DNA from 3 places in the Cyanobium sp. LEGE 06113 genome. Region 3 is predicted to be linked to each of the others. Evidence: riboswitches for the same ligand, from Rfam matches in the RefSeq annotation. Region 3 holds a riboswitch; each other region holds the start of a gene.

Evidence for each region. Region 3 has a riboswitch for cobalamin ahead of IQ220_RS15530 (HupE/UreJ family protein). Riboswitches for the same ligand answer to the same signal wherever they lie in the genome.
Region 1: another riboswitch for cobalamin. It lies ahead of IQ220_RS05960 (energy-coupling factor ABC transporter permease); the one in region 3 lies ahead of IQ220_RS15530 (HupE/UreJ family protein).
Region 2: another riboswitch for cobalamin. It lies ahead of IQ220_RS00165 (fatty acid desaturase); the one in region 3 lies ahead of IQ220_RS15530 (HupE/UreJ family protein).

The regions. Positions count from the first base shown of each region.
Region 1 covers NZ_JADEWM010000002.1:360,775-365,178, forward strand. The annotation lists gene IQ220_RS05945 (LexA family protein) at 65-448, shown strand; gene IQ220_RS05950 (Y-family DNA polymerase) at 470-1,756, shown strand; gene IQ220_RS05955 (hypothetical protein) at 1,801-2,052, opposite strand; cobalamin riboswitch at 2,160-2,309, shown strand; gene IQ220_RS05960 (energy-coupling factor ABC transporter permease) at 2,370-3,089, shown strand; gene IQ220_RS05965 (energy-coupling factor ABC transporter substrate-binding protein) at 3,094-3,405, shown strand; gene cbiQ (cobalt ECF transporter T component CbiQ) at 3,389-4,195, shown strand; gene IQ220_RS05975 (energy-coupling factor ABC transporter ATP-binding protein) at 4,192-4,404, shown strand, end outside.
Region 2 covers NZ_JADEWM010000001.1:23,330-27,733, forward strand. The annotation lists gene IQ220_RS00150 (hypothetical protein) at 1-202, shown strand, start outside; partial or broken gene IQ220_RS00155 (pyridoxamine 5'-phosphate oxidase) at 231-338, shown strand; cobalamin riboswitch at 427-569, shown strand; gene IQ220_RS15410 (HupE/UreJ family protein) at 595-972, shown strand; gene IQ220_RS15415 (hypothetical protein) at 984-1,202, shown strand; cobalamin riboswitch at 1,235-1,410, shown strand; gene IQ220_RS00165 (fatty acid desaturase) at 1,607-2,653, shown strand; gene IQ220_RS00170 (hypothetical protein) at 2,655-3,128, shown strand; gene IQ220_RS00175 (arsenic resistance protein) at 3,193-4,089, shown strand; gene IQ220_RS00180 (acyltransferase family protein) at 4,201-4,404, shown strand, end outside.
Region 3 covers NZ_JADEWM010000001.1:740,181-744,584, reverse strand. The annotation lists gene IQ220_RS16385 (PhoX family phosphatase) at 1-494, shown strand, start outside; gene IQ220_RS16380 (alkaline phosphatase PhoX) at 428-1,366, shown strand; gene IQ220_RS03860 (CopD family protein) at 1,370-1,819, shown strand; gene IQ220_RS03855 (hypothetical protein) at 1,855-2,148, shown strand; partial or broken gene IQ220_RS03850 (pyridoxamine 5'-phosphate oxidase) at 2,177-2,284, shown strand; cobalamin riboswitch at 2,373-2,515, shown strand; gene IQ220_RS15530 (HupE/UreJ family protein) at 2,541-2,918, shown strand; gene IQ220_RS15525 (hypothetical protein) at 2,930-3,148, shown strand; cobalamin riboswitch at 3,181-3,356, shown strand; gene IQ220_RS03840 (fatty acid desaturase) at 3,553-4,404, shown strand, end outside.

The DNA.
Region 1 (4,404 bases), on a different contig from region 3:
CGCCCCTGACACCGCATCCACTCAGTACATTTGTACTAGTCTGTGGATTGACGATCCCCACGGCGTGGCCGACATCTCCAGGCGCCGCCCCAACAGCCAGGCCAGCTCACACGCCAGCGCCCAGGCCAGAGGCCAGGCCACCGCCCAGCCAGGCCTCAACCTGCAGCGGCTGCTGGTGCCCCACCCCGGCGCCACCCTGCTGCTGCGGGTGGCCGGCGACTCGATGCGCGATGCCGGCATCCGGCACGGCGACCTGCTGGTGGTGGACCGGCAGCTCGAACCGCGGGCGGGCCTGGTGGTGGTGGCCCTGCTCGATGGCGGCTTCACCGTGAAACGCCTGGCCGGCCGCGGAACCCGGCAGTGGCTGGAGGCGGCCCATCCCGCCTACCCGGCCCTGCCGCTGCACCCGCATCCCGCGCCCGCATCTGGGGGGTGGCCACCCATGTGATCCGCCGCTGCTGAGGGGGCCATGCCGACCAGCACGGCCATCGCCCTGATCGATGGCAACAACTTCTATGCCTCCTGCGAGGCGGTGCTGGAGCCCGCCCTGCTGGGCCGGCCGCTGGTGGTGCTCTCCAACAACGACGGCTGCATCGTGTCGCGCAGTGCCGAGGCCAGGCGGCTCGGCATCGCCATGGGCCAGCCCTACTTCCAGGTGCAGCGCCAGCTGGAGCGCCTCGGCGTGGTGGTGCGCAGCTCCAACTACGCCCTCTACGCCGACATGAGCCAGCGGCTGATGGCCACCCTGGAGCGCTGGGTGGAAGAGCTGGAGATCTACTCGATCGACGAGGCCTTCGGCCTGCTGCCCCGGCCGCCGGGCAGCGATCTCACCGCCTGGGGGCTGGAGCTGCGGCGGGCGGTGCAGCGGGAGCTGGGGCTGCCGGTGGCGGTGGGCCTCGCCCCCACCAAGGTGCTGGCCAAGCTGGCCAACCGCCTCGCCAAGGGGCAACCGGCCCATGGCCATGTGTTCGACCTGGGGGCCTGCAGCGACCCCTCCGCCTGGCTGCAGCAGGTGGCGATCGAAGACGTGTGGGGCATCGGCCGGCGCCTGGCCCGCTGGTGCCGGCTGCGGGGCGTCGCCCATGCCCTCGCCCTGCGCGACATGCCGAGCGGTGAGCTGCGCCAGAAGTGCGGCGTGGTGGGCCTGCGGCTGCAGCAGGAACTGCGGGGCCACCGCTGCCTGCCGCTCACCCTGGTGCCAGCGCCGAAGCAGGAAACCTGCGTGAGCCGCAGCTTCAGCCAGCCGGTGCGCACGGCCGCGGAGCTGCGCCAGGCGGTGGCCACCTACACGGTGCGGGCGGCCGAGAAGCTGCGCCGCCAACGGCAGCGGGCCGGGGCCCTGAGCGTGTTCGTGCGCAGCAACCCGTTCAACGGCACCAGCTTCTACAGCAACAGCGCCACCCTCACCCTGGCGCTGCCCAGCCATGACACCGCCGTGCTGCTGGCGGCGGCCCTGCCCCTGGCCGAGGCCCTGTTCCGTCCCCAGCACCCGCTGCAGAAGGCCGGCGTGCTGCTGCTGCAGCTGCAGGGCGAGGAGCTGCTGCAACACCACCTGCTGCAACCGCTGCCGCCGGAGCAGCAGCAGCGCCGCGCTGCCCTGATGGCCGCCGTGGACCGGCTCAACCGCCGCTACGGGCGCGGCACCGTGCAGTGGGCCGCCTGCGGACTGCAACCGCCCTGGGCGATGCGGCGCGACAGGCTCTCCCGGGCCGCCACCACGCGGCTGGAGGCGATCCCACGGGTGCTGGCGCAGTGAAAGGCGGGATCAGCGCTGCGGCCGGGCTCGTCGTGGGGCGGAACTCAGGGCAGCTGCGCCAGGCAGGCCTCGATCATCGCCGCCGTGACCGGAATCGTCTCCAGCTCATCGGCGTTGTCGAGGAAGGCGTCAAAGGAGGCGTAGCGACGGATGCAGGGAGCGGCGCCGGGGGCGCTGCAGGCGGCAGCCCAGTCGCCGTCGTCGGGCTTCACCAGGGCATAGGCCATCAGGGCCTCCTCCAGATCGCCGCCATCACCGATGCCCTCGCCGTGCCAGAGCACTTCGAAAAAGTCCATGGACGCGGGGGGAACACGGAGCACACCCAGGTTACTGAGCACGCCGGCCGCCCTGAAATCGGACACGAAACCTGAAGCGGGGCGAGAAAGAGCTGAGCCGCCGTGGGTATGCTCAGATTCAGAACGGTTCCGGCGGGGTTCAGCCGCCGGAGGCAACAGGGAAAGTGCCGTTGAAATCGGCCGCTGTCCCGCAACTGTGTTTCAGGGTCCCAGGACCCTGATCAGTCAGAACACCTGCCGTTCTTCACAACTCAACTGTCTTACCTGCGAGGTACAGAGTGAAGACCATGCCAGCAAAGCTGGCCAGCCTGTCGTTGATGGCTGCGCTCAGTTTCTGCCTTGTTCTATTAACGCCTGCCCCGGCGCAGGCGATGCACATCGCCGAGGGCTTCCTGCCGCTGCAGTGGGCCGTGGCCTGGTGGCTGATCTCGCTGCCCTTCCTGGCGGTGGGGCTGCGGTCGCTGACGCGCATCAGCCGCAGCCACCCGGAGCTGAAGCTGCTGCTGGCCCTGGCCGGCGCCTTCACCTTCGTGCTCTCGGCCCTGAAGATTCCCTCCGTCACCGGCAGCTGCTCCCACCCCACCGGCACCGGCCTGGGCGCGATTCTGTTCGGCCCCACGGTGATGACCGTGATCGGCAGCATCGTGCTGCTGTTCCAGGCGCTGCTGCTGGCCCACGGCGGGCTCACCACCCTGGGCGCCAACATCTTCTCGATGGCGATCGTGGGGCCATTCGTGGCCTGGGGCGCCTTTCAGCTCTTCAGCAGCAGCGGCCACAGGCGCCTGGCGGTGTTCGCCGCCGCCGCCCTCGCCGACCTGGCCACCTACGTGGTCACCGCTGGCCAGCTGGCGATCGCCTTCCCCGCCGCCAGCGGTGGGGTGATGGCCTCATTCCTGAAATTCGGCAGCATCTTCGCGATCACCCAGATTCCCCTGGCGATCACCGAAGGCCTGCTCACCGTGCTGGTGTGGAACTGGTTGCAGTCCTATGGCCAGCCCGAGCTCAAGACCCTCCGCCTGCTCCACCAGGAGAGCTGACCCCATGACCGATTCTGGAAAGCAACGCCCCCAGGGCAACTGGCTGCTGGTGCTCGCCGTGGTGGCCCTGAGCGCCCTGCCCGTGCTGGTCGTGCGCGGCGAATTCTCCGGTGCCGACGGCCAGGGCATGGACGCCATCAGCGAGATCCAGCCCAGCTACAGGCCCTGGTTCAACGCCGTGGTGGCGTTGCCCAGCGGCGAGGTGGAAAGCCTGCTGTTCGCCAGCCAGGCGGCCCTTGGCGCCGGTGTGATCGGCTACGTGATCGGGCTCTACAAAGGACGCGCTCTGAACAGGGGCGATGAGTCACCGGATTGACGCCCTGGCCTACGGCAACCGGCTGCGCTGGTTGCCCCCGGGCCAGAAGCTGGCCTTTGCGGCGGTGCTGCTGCTGCTGGGGCTGGTGGCACCTCCGCTGGTCCAGGGCCTGATCAGCCTCTGGCTGGCGCTCTGGATCGTGGTGTACGCCGCGATCCCGGCGCGGCTCTACCTGCCGCTGCTGCTGTTGCCGCTGGGGTTCGCCATCGCCAGCCTGCCGGCCCTGCTGCTGCAGGCGGTGCCGCTCGACGCCTTCACCGCCACCGCTCGCGGGGACGTGTGGCAGCAGCTGGCCCGGCCCCTGGCCGGCGGCTGGATGCTGTATGTGAGCCAGCAGGGGGTGGGGCAGGCCGCGCTGCTGATCAGCCGCTCGCTGGCCGCCAGCAGCTGTCTGATGTTCGTGCTGCTCACCACGCCCTTCAGTGAGCTGATCGCTGTGCTGCGGCGCCTGCGACTGCCGCCCCTGCTGCTGGAGCTGCTGGTGCTCACCTATGGCTTCATCTTCACCCTGATGGGCATCGCCAGCGAGCTGTGGGTGGCGCAGCAGGCCAGGGCCGGGAGGCGCGGCTGGAGGCAGCGACTGAAGAGTCTGGGGGTGCTGGTGGCCCAGTTATTGCATCGCTCCCTGGCGAGCTACCGGGGCCTCGCCATGGGCCTGGCGGCCCGGGGGTTTGACGGCGAGCTGCGGGTGCTGGCTGCAGAGCGACACCGGGGCTCGCCGCGCCATCAGCGAGAGGCCATCGCCGGCTGTGCCCTGCTCGGTGCCCTGTCCTTGGGGCTGGGGCGATGACTCCAGCGCAGCCCCCCGATGGCGGCAAGCCGGCAACAACCCTGCTGCGCTTCGAGGCGGTGGGCTTCCGCTACCCCTGCGCCCTCGAAGCGTGCATCAGCGGCCTCAGCCTGGACGTGCCCGAGGGGTGGCGCTGCGGCCTGATCGGCGACAACGGCTGCGGCAAAACCACCCTGTTCCTGCTGGCCAATGGCCTGCTGCGCCCTCAG
Region 2 (4,404 bases), 720 kb from region 3:
CACGGTGCTGCTGCTGCTCACCCTGCTGATCAAGGCCCGCATCCAGATCAAGGCCGCCTCGGCCCTGGGCCTGTTCCTGCTGGCCCTGCAGACGCTGGGGTTCCTGGCCGTGGCAGGAGGTCTTGGCGCGCTGGCTGTAGGCGGAGCGGCTGTGGGTGGTGCGGGGCTGGCGTTCCAGCGGCGCTCCGGCCAAGCGGCGTGAGGGCGTGGCTCTTTGAGGGCGTGAGCGTTTGACCGAGCTCCCCCCCTGGCGCCCCCTGCTGCGGGCCGCCCGTGAGCGAGAAGGACGCTCCCCGGCGGCCCGCTGGCTGCAACTGGCCAGCGTCGCCGCCGCTGGAGGCTGGAGCAGGGCTGGCGCGAGGAAGACCTGAATCCCAGAGATCAGGTCTGTGGGATCAGGTCTGCGGCCGAATCGCCGCAGCAGGAGCACAATGGGAGCGGAGTGGTTTCCGAGCCTCTGGCCCGGAAGGCAACGAGGAAAGTCCGGTGCAACTCCGGCACTGTCCCGCAGCTGTGATGGAGAGACCTGCTCCTGAGTCAGAACGCTCGCCGCTTTGAGTTCTTTCCTGCCCGGCGCGGAAACCGGGAGAAACCATGCAACACCTCCGCTCCAGCCGCTCCCTCGGCCTTCTGGTGGCCCTGGCCACCGCCACGACCCTGCTGCTCGGCCAGCCGGCCCAGGCCCACAACGTGGCCTCAGGCGGCCTGGTGGGAGGCTTCCTGCATCCACTGGCGGGCACCGACCACCTGCTGCTGCTGATCGCCGTTGGCGCCGCGGCCTCCTACCTCTCGGCCGAGCTGCTGCTCTGGGGGCTGGCTGGCGCCCTGGCTGGAGGCGTGTTCGGCGCCATGGGCGGCGGGCTGCCTGGTGCCGAGCTGCTGGCGACCCTGGCCATCCCCGCCGTGGCCCTGCTGGTGCTGCGCAGCCAGAAGTCGCCGCTGGCGCCGGCCCTGGAGCTCTGCGGTGCCTGATCGCTGCAGCCGTGGCCGTGCACGCCATGCTCCATGGTCAGGAGGCTCCGGCCGGTGCCGCCTCAGCGCTGTGGTGGGCGGGTTCCTTCTCCGCCTCGGTGCTGGTGAGCGGCAGCAGCTATCTCGTGCTGCGGCAGCTGCCCAGCCGCTGGACCGCCGCCGTGGCCCTGCTGCTCGCCGTCGCTGGCGCGGCCCTGATCCTCGGCCCGATCGCCTTCGCTGCCCGCTGAACGCCGCAGAGGCGTCAGTTGGCTGACATCTGCACCAGACTGGCCGTGACGGTTCCAGTGGTTCACACCCTGGACGCAAGGAGGAAAGTCCGGTGGGGAGGGGGTTCTTGGACCCTCTGCGAGTCCGGCGCTGTCCCGCAGCTGTGATGGGGTTCGCTCCTGGGAGCACCCCTCAGTCAGAACGCTCGCCGTTGTGATCACCCCTCTCCCCCGGCGCGGACCGGGTTCCACGATGAGCCAAGCCTTTCTTTCCAGCCCTGGAAGCCACCCGCCTTCAGCCTGCCAGGGCCTGCCCGAGCGCTGAGACGCGCCGCAGACGTTCACGTCCCCAACAAGCACTCCAGGGCCGGACCGGGCCGGCGCCAGCCTCTGGTGTCCGCGCCGGCTGATCCGCTCGTGCCGTGATGCCCCCCTCGCCCTCCTGCATGACCACCGATCTCCGGCCAGCCGACTTCGTTCTGGCCCCCTATGCCCGCAGCAGCAACTGGCGCGGCGCCTATCAGATCCTCAGCGCCGTGGGCCCCTACCTGGCCTGCTGGGCCCTGGCCATCCATCTCGCCCAGCGGGCGCCCTGGGCCGTGCCCCTGCTGGTGATTCCCCTGGTGCTGTTCTCGCTGCGCTGCTTCTCCCTGATGCACGACTGCGGCCACCATTCCCTGTTCCGCAGCCGCTGGCTCAACCGGGTGGGGGGCTTCATCCTGGGGCTGGTGAATGCCATTCCCCAGCTGGCCTGGTCCAACGACCACGCCTTTCACCACCGCACCAATGGCGACTGGGAGCGCTATCGCGGCGTCACCGACCTGATCACCACCGACGACTACGCCCAGCTGAGTGCCAGGCAGCAGGCCACCTACGCCTTGCTGCGCCATCCGCTGATGGCCCTCCCCGGTGGCTTCTACTACCTCGCCATCCAGCCCAGGCTGGCGCTTCTCAAGGAGATCTCCCGGGCGGTCCGGGCCCAGGCCGTGCCGCGCTCGGCCGAGTTCTGGGATCTGCTGCTGAACAACGTGGTGCTGATCGCCCTGGTGGTGGCGGCCGGCCAGCGCTGGGGATTCGGCCTGGTGCTGGGGCTCTACGGCGTGACCCTCACCTTCTCGGCAGCCCTGTTCCTGTGGATCTTTTTCGTTCAGCACATCTTTGAGGGCAGCTACGCCCACAACACCGAGGGCTGGAGCCACATGCAGGGAGCTCTGGAAGGCACCAGCTATCTGCAGATGCCGGCCTGGCTGCGCTGGTTCACGGCTGACATCGGCTACCACAACATCCACCACCTCTCGGAGCGCATTCCCAACTACAACCTGCGCGCCGCCCACCAGGCCAATGCCCGTCTGCTGGCGGCTGTGCCCTGTCTGCGACTCGGCGACATGCTCAGTTGCGCCCAGTTCAAGCTCTGGGATCGGGAGACTGAGCGCCTGGTGCCCTGTCCGGAGCAGGTCGATGCCGTGGCCTGACTTGCCGGCTTGGCCAGGGCAGCCGTGGCGGGGACCGAGGTCCTGGCATGGGCAGGAATCCGCCTGCTCAGGGGCCTGGGAACCGCGCTTTCTGGAGCAGAACAGCCTGCTGATCGGCCATGCCGCCTGGGATGGTTATCGGCTCAGCGGCCGGGGTCTGCTGATCTGCCACCTGGCCGCTCCGCTCGAACCTGAGCACGACTGGCGCCTCGACGGCGTGCGGTTCAGCCGGCGCTATGTGGCGCGAAGCGAGGTGACCGCCCAGCTGCGCCACCAGGGGCTGGGACCGGCAGCGATCCGTCCGAGCCTGGGGGCCCTCGACAGCTACGACCCGGCCAGGGAGCTGGTGGTGCTGCTGAGTGGCCATGGCCCCGAGCTGATCGCCCTGCTCAGGAAGCTGCCCACGGCGCCACCGACCTGCTTTGAACTGGTGGAACGGCGCTGGAGTGAATTCGCCTGCGCCGCAGTGCCGTGACCCAATAACACCTGATTATGCGCATAAACGCGTAGAGTGATGACTTCGATGCGCTGCAGCCGCCATGGCCACCGCCCCCTGGCCCTTCGCCCTGCTGATGGCCCTGCAGCGGCGCCTGGTGTGGGCCATCCCAGCCGCCATGCTGCTCGGCCTGGCCTGGGGGGTGACCCTGCCCTCGGCCTGGCTGGTGAGCCTGGTGATGCCCCTCACCTTCCTGATGGTGTATCCGATGCTGATCGACCTGCGGTTGCCGCTGCTGCTGGGTGGCAGAGACCTCAGGCTGCAGCTCACGGCCCAGGCGATCAACTTTCTGGTGATCCCGTTCGTGGCCCTGGCGATCGGCCGGCTGTTCTTCGCCAGCCAACCCCTGGTGGCCCTGGGCCTGTTGCTGGCGGCGCTGCTGCCCACCAGCGGCATGACCATCTCCTGGACGGGGTTTGCCAAGGGCAACCTGGAAGCAGCGGTGCGCATGACCGTGGTGGGGCTGGTGCTTGGGTCCCTGGCCACACCGCTCTACGCCAGGGTGCTGATGGGCACAGCGGTGGACGTGCCGATGGCCAGGGTGTTCCAGCAGATCCTGCTGATCGTGTTCCTGCCGCTGCTGCTGGGGCAGATCACCCGCGTGGCGCTGATCGCCGCCAGGGGCGCGGAGCACTACAGGAAGGTGATCAAGCCACGGTTGGCCCCCTTCTCCACCCTGGGCGTGGTGGGCATCGTGGCCGTGGCCATGGCGCTCAAGGCGCCCCTGATCGTGGGCCAGCCCCTGCTGCTGGTGCGCATGCTGATCCCGCTGCTGCTGCTCTACGGCATCAACTTCGCCCTCAGCACCCTCGTGGCGCGCCGCTTCTTTCCCCGCAGCGACGGCATCGCCCTCGTGTACGGCACGGTGATGCGCAACCTCTCGATCGCCCTGGCCCTGGCGATGACGGCCTTCGGGCCCGAGGCTCCGAGATCGCCCTGATCATCGCCCTGGCCTACATCGTTCAGGTGCAGGCCGCCGCCTGGTATGTGAAGGCCACCGACCGCCTGTTCGGTCCTGCGCTGGCGGCGGAAGCCCCGGCCTGACGGGCCCGTGAGCGGTCCAGCTGCGGCTGCTTCCCCTGCGCCCCGCTGCCATGCCCTGGACGGCGCCCGCGTGCTGGCCGTGCTGCTGCTGATTCCCTTCCACGCCGCAGCGGTGTTCTACGCGGGCGATCTGGGCACGTTCTATGTGAGCAACCCCGAGAGCAGCGCTGCCCTGGGGGGCTTTCTGGTGCTGGTGCATCAGTGGCACATG
Region 3 (4,404 bases):
CCGTGCTCAGCGCCGAGGAGAACATCCAGACGCAGGTGTGCGAGGCGGTGTACGCCGATGGCTCCTCCCTGGATCCGTCTGAGCTCCCCTTCCACTGGGACGGCCGCAGGCTCCGCGGCCTGGGCAACCCCTTCGCCCTGGCGGGCAACAAGTACGGCTGGATCGTGGAGGTGGATCCACGCCGGCCCCAGCGGCCTGCGGTGAAGCACACGGCCCTGGGGCGCTGCCGCCATGAGGCCGTGGCCGTGAAGGCCGAGGCGGGCCAGCCCCTGGTGCTGTACTCCGGTTGCGACCGCCACGGCGGCCACCTCTACCGCTTCGTGAGCGCGGGCCGGGTCCGAGACCCCCTGGATCCGGCCAATTCCGCCCTGTTCAGCGCCGGGCGCCTGGAGGTGGCCCAGTTCGGCGCCGGCGCCAGGGGCGCTGGATTCCGCTGCTGCCCTCCACCGCCCTGGCGCCCCAGCTCCCCAGCCACTACCAGCGCTGGGGCCTGAGCCAGGCCACGCGGCTGCCCGATCCCGACCGCCGCCAGCCCGGCGCCGTGGACCTCAGCAGCGATGCCGAGGTGAAGCGCTACCGCGAGCAGTTCAGCACCCTGGCCTCCCTCTACCCCGGCACAGGGGACGCCCAGCTCGGCGCGATCCTGATCGATGCCCATCTGGCCGCCAACGCCGTGGGGGCCACCGCCGCCGCCCGCCCGGAAGACACCGTGATCGATCCGGCCACGGGCGATCTGCTGATCGCTTTCACGGCGGGGGGAGCCGATCGGGAGGGTCGGGCCGACCCCGCCATCTTCTCCGGCCCGGCCGGGGAGCCCACCTGGCCCCATGGCTGGGTGATGCGGCTCAGCGAGAGCACGGCCAGCGCCGGCGGCTTCCGCTGGCAGATGGTGGCGGTGGGCGGCCTGCCCTGGGAGGGAGGCATGGGCTTCGCCAACCCCGACAACCTGGAGGTGGATGGGGCCGGCAACATCTGGGTGGTGACCGACCGCTCCTCCGGGGCCAGCCCCGCCGAGGCGTTCGGCAACAACAGTTGCTGGGTGCTGCCGAGGCGCGGGCCGGCCCGGGGCGAGGCCCTCTGCTTCGCCACCGGGCCCATGGAGTGCGAGCTCACCGGGCCGTGCTTCGACAGTGCTGAGCACACCCTGTTCCTGGCCGTGCAGCACCCCGGTGAAGTGCACGGCAGCCGCAGGGCCCAGGAGGTCAGCCGCCACACCACCGCCCTGGTGGATCGCGACGGGGCGGGTTTCGAGCAGGAGCGCTGGGTGCCAACCGGCTCGAACTGGCCCTCGGGCGTGCCCGGCAGGGTGCCCCGGCCTGGGATCGTGGCCATCAGCCGCCAAACCGGCGGGCCGCTGTTGCCCTGAGCGATGTCTCTGTTCTCCTGGCTGGTGATCGTGCATGCCCTGGCCGCCACGGTGTGGACCGGCGGCCACCTGGTGCTGGATCTGGGGGTGTTGCCCCGGGCCCTGCGCCAGGCCAGCGCCGCGCCGATCCGGGCCTACGAGGAGGTGTTTGAGCCCCTGGGGCTCACCGCCCTGGCGATCCAGGTGATCACCGGCCTGGCCATGGCCTGGATCTACCTGCCGGGCCTGCAGGGGCTGTTCAACCCGGCGAACCCGATCGCCGTGCTGGTCGGCACCAAGCTGCTGCTGCTGGCCGCCACCGTGGCCCTGGCCCTGGATGCCCGGCTGCGCCTCATCCCCAACCTCAGCGACGCCAGGCTGGGCCCCCTGACCTGGCACATCCGCGCCATCACAGCCCTGGCGATCGCCTTCGTGGTGGTGGGCGCCGGCATCCGGCTGGGGGGCTTCAGCTGAACAGGGGCAACGCCCGGCAGGGCCCACCCGCCAGCATGGGGGGCACTGCCCTCAAGCCATGCTGCTTCCCTGCCCCTTCAGCCTCATCAGCACCGCGGCCCTCGCCGCCAAGCGCCGGCCTGCAGGCCACGGTGCTGCTGCTGCTCACCCTGCTGATCAAGGCCCGCATCCAGATCAAGGCCGCCTCGGCCCTGGGCCTGTTCCTGCTGGCCCTGCAGACGCTGGGGTTCCTGGCCGTGGCAGGAGGTCTTGGCGCGCTGGCTGTAGGCGGAGCGGCTGTGGGTGGTGCGGGGCTGGCGTTCCAGCGGCGCTCCGGCCAAGCGGCGTGAGGGCGTGGCTCTTTGAGGGCGTGAGCGTTTGACCGAGCTCCCCCCCTGGCGCCCCCTGCTGCGGGCCGCCCGTGAGCGAGAAGGACGCTCCCCGGCGGCCCGCTGGCTGCAACTGGCCAGCGTCGCCGCCGCTGGAGGCTGGAGCAGGGCTGGCGCGAGGAAGACCTGAATCCCAGAGATCAGGTCTGTGGGATCAGGTCTGCGGCCGAATCGCCGCAGCAGGAGCACAATGGGAGCGGAGTGGTTTCCGAGCCTCTGGCCCGGAAGGCAACGAGGAAAGTCCGGTGCAACTCCGGCACTGTCCCGCAGCTGTGATGGAGAGACCTGCTCCTGAGTCAGAACGCTCGCCGCTTTGAGTTCTTTCCTGCCCGGCGCGGAAACCGGGAGAAACCATGCAACACCTCCGCTCCAGCCGCTCCCTCGGCCTTCTGGTGGCCCTGGCCACCGCCACGACCCTGCTGCTCGGCCAGCCGGCCCAGGCCCACAACGTGGCCTCAGGCGGCCTGGTGGGAGGCTTCCTGCATCCACTGGCGGGCACCGACCACCTGCTGCTGCTGATCGCCGTTGGCGCCGCGGCCTCCTACCTCTCGGCCGAGCTGCTGCTCTGGGGGCTGGCTGGCGCCCTGGCTGGAGGCGTGTTCGGCGCCATGGGCGGCGGGCTGCCTGGTGCCGAGCTGCTGGCGACCCTGGCCATCCCCGCCGTGGCCCTGCTGGTGCTGCGCAGCCAGAAGTCGCCGCTGGCGCCGGCCCTGGAGCTCTGCGGTGCCTGATCGCTGCAGCCGTGGCCGTGCACGCCATGCTCCATGGTCAGGAGGCTCCGGCCGGTGCCGCCTCAGCGCTGTGGTGGGCGGGTTCCTTCTCCGCCTCGGTGCTGGTGAGCGGCAGCAGCTATCTCGTGCTGCGGCAGCTGCCCAGCCGCTGGACCGCCGCCGTGGCCCTGCTGCTCGCCGTCGCTGGCGCGGCCCTGATCCTCGGCCCGATCGCCTTCGCTGCCCGCTGAACGCCGCAGAGGCGTCAGTTGGCTGACATCTGCACCAGACTGGCCGTGACGGTTCCAGTGGTTCACACCCTGGACGCAAGGAGGAAAGTCCGGTGGGGAGGGGGTTCTTGGACCCTCTGCGAGTCCGGCGCTGTCCCGCAGCTGTGATGGGGTTCGCTCCTGGGAGCACCCCTCAGTCAGAACGCTCGCCGTTGTGATCACCCCTCTCCCCCGGCGCGGACCGGGTTCCACGATGAGCCAAGCCTTTCTTTCCAGCCCTGGAAGCCACCCGCCTTCAGCCTGCCAGGGCCTGCCCGAGCGCTGAGACGCGCCGCAGACGTTCACGTCCCCAACAAGCACTCCAGGGCCGGACCGGGCCGGCGCCAGCCTCTGGTGTCCGCGCCGGCTGATCCGCTCGTGCCGTGATGCCCCCCTCGCCCTCCTGCATGACCACCGATCTCCGGCCAGCCGACTTCGTTCTGGCCCCCTATGCCCGCAGCAGCAACTGGCGCGGCGCCTATCAGATCCTCAGCGCCGTGGGCCCCTACCTGGCCTGCTGGGCCCTGGCCATCCATCTCGCCCAGCGGGCGCCCTGGGCCGTGCCCCTGCTGGTGATTCCCCTGGTGCTGTTCTCGCTGCGCTGCTTCTCCCTGATGCACGACTGCGGCCACCATTCCCTGTTCCGCAGCCGCTGGCTCAACCGGGTGGGGGGCTTCATCCTGGGGCTGGTGAATGCCATTCCCCAGCTGGCCTGGTCCAACGACCACGCCTTTCACCACCGCACCAATGGCGACTGGGAGCGCTATCGCGGCGTCACCGACCTGATCACCACCGACGACTACGCCCAGCTGAGTGCCAGGCAGCAGGCCACCTACGCCTTGCTGCGCCATCCGCTGATGGCCCTCCCCGGTGGCTTCTACTACCTCGCCATCCAGCCCAGGCTGGCGCTTCTCAAGGAGATCTCCCGGGCGGTCCGGGCCCAGGCCGTGCCGCGCTCGGCCGAGTTCTGGGATCTGCTGCTGAACAACGTGGTGCTGATCGCCCTGGTGGTGGCGGCCGGCCAGCGCTGGGGATTCGGCCTGGTGCTGGGGCTCTACGGCGTGACCCTCACCTTCTCGGCAGCCCTGTTCCTGTGGATCTTTTTCGTTCAGCACATCTTTGAGGGCAGCTACGCCCACAACACCGAGGGCTGGAGCCACATGCAGGGAGCTCTGGAAGGCACCAGCTATCTGCAGATGCCGGCCTGGCTGCGCTGGTTCACGGCTGACATCGGCTAC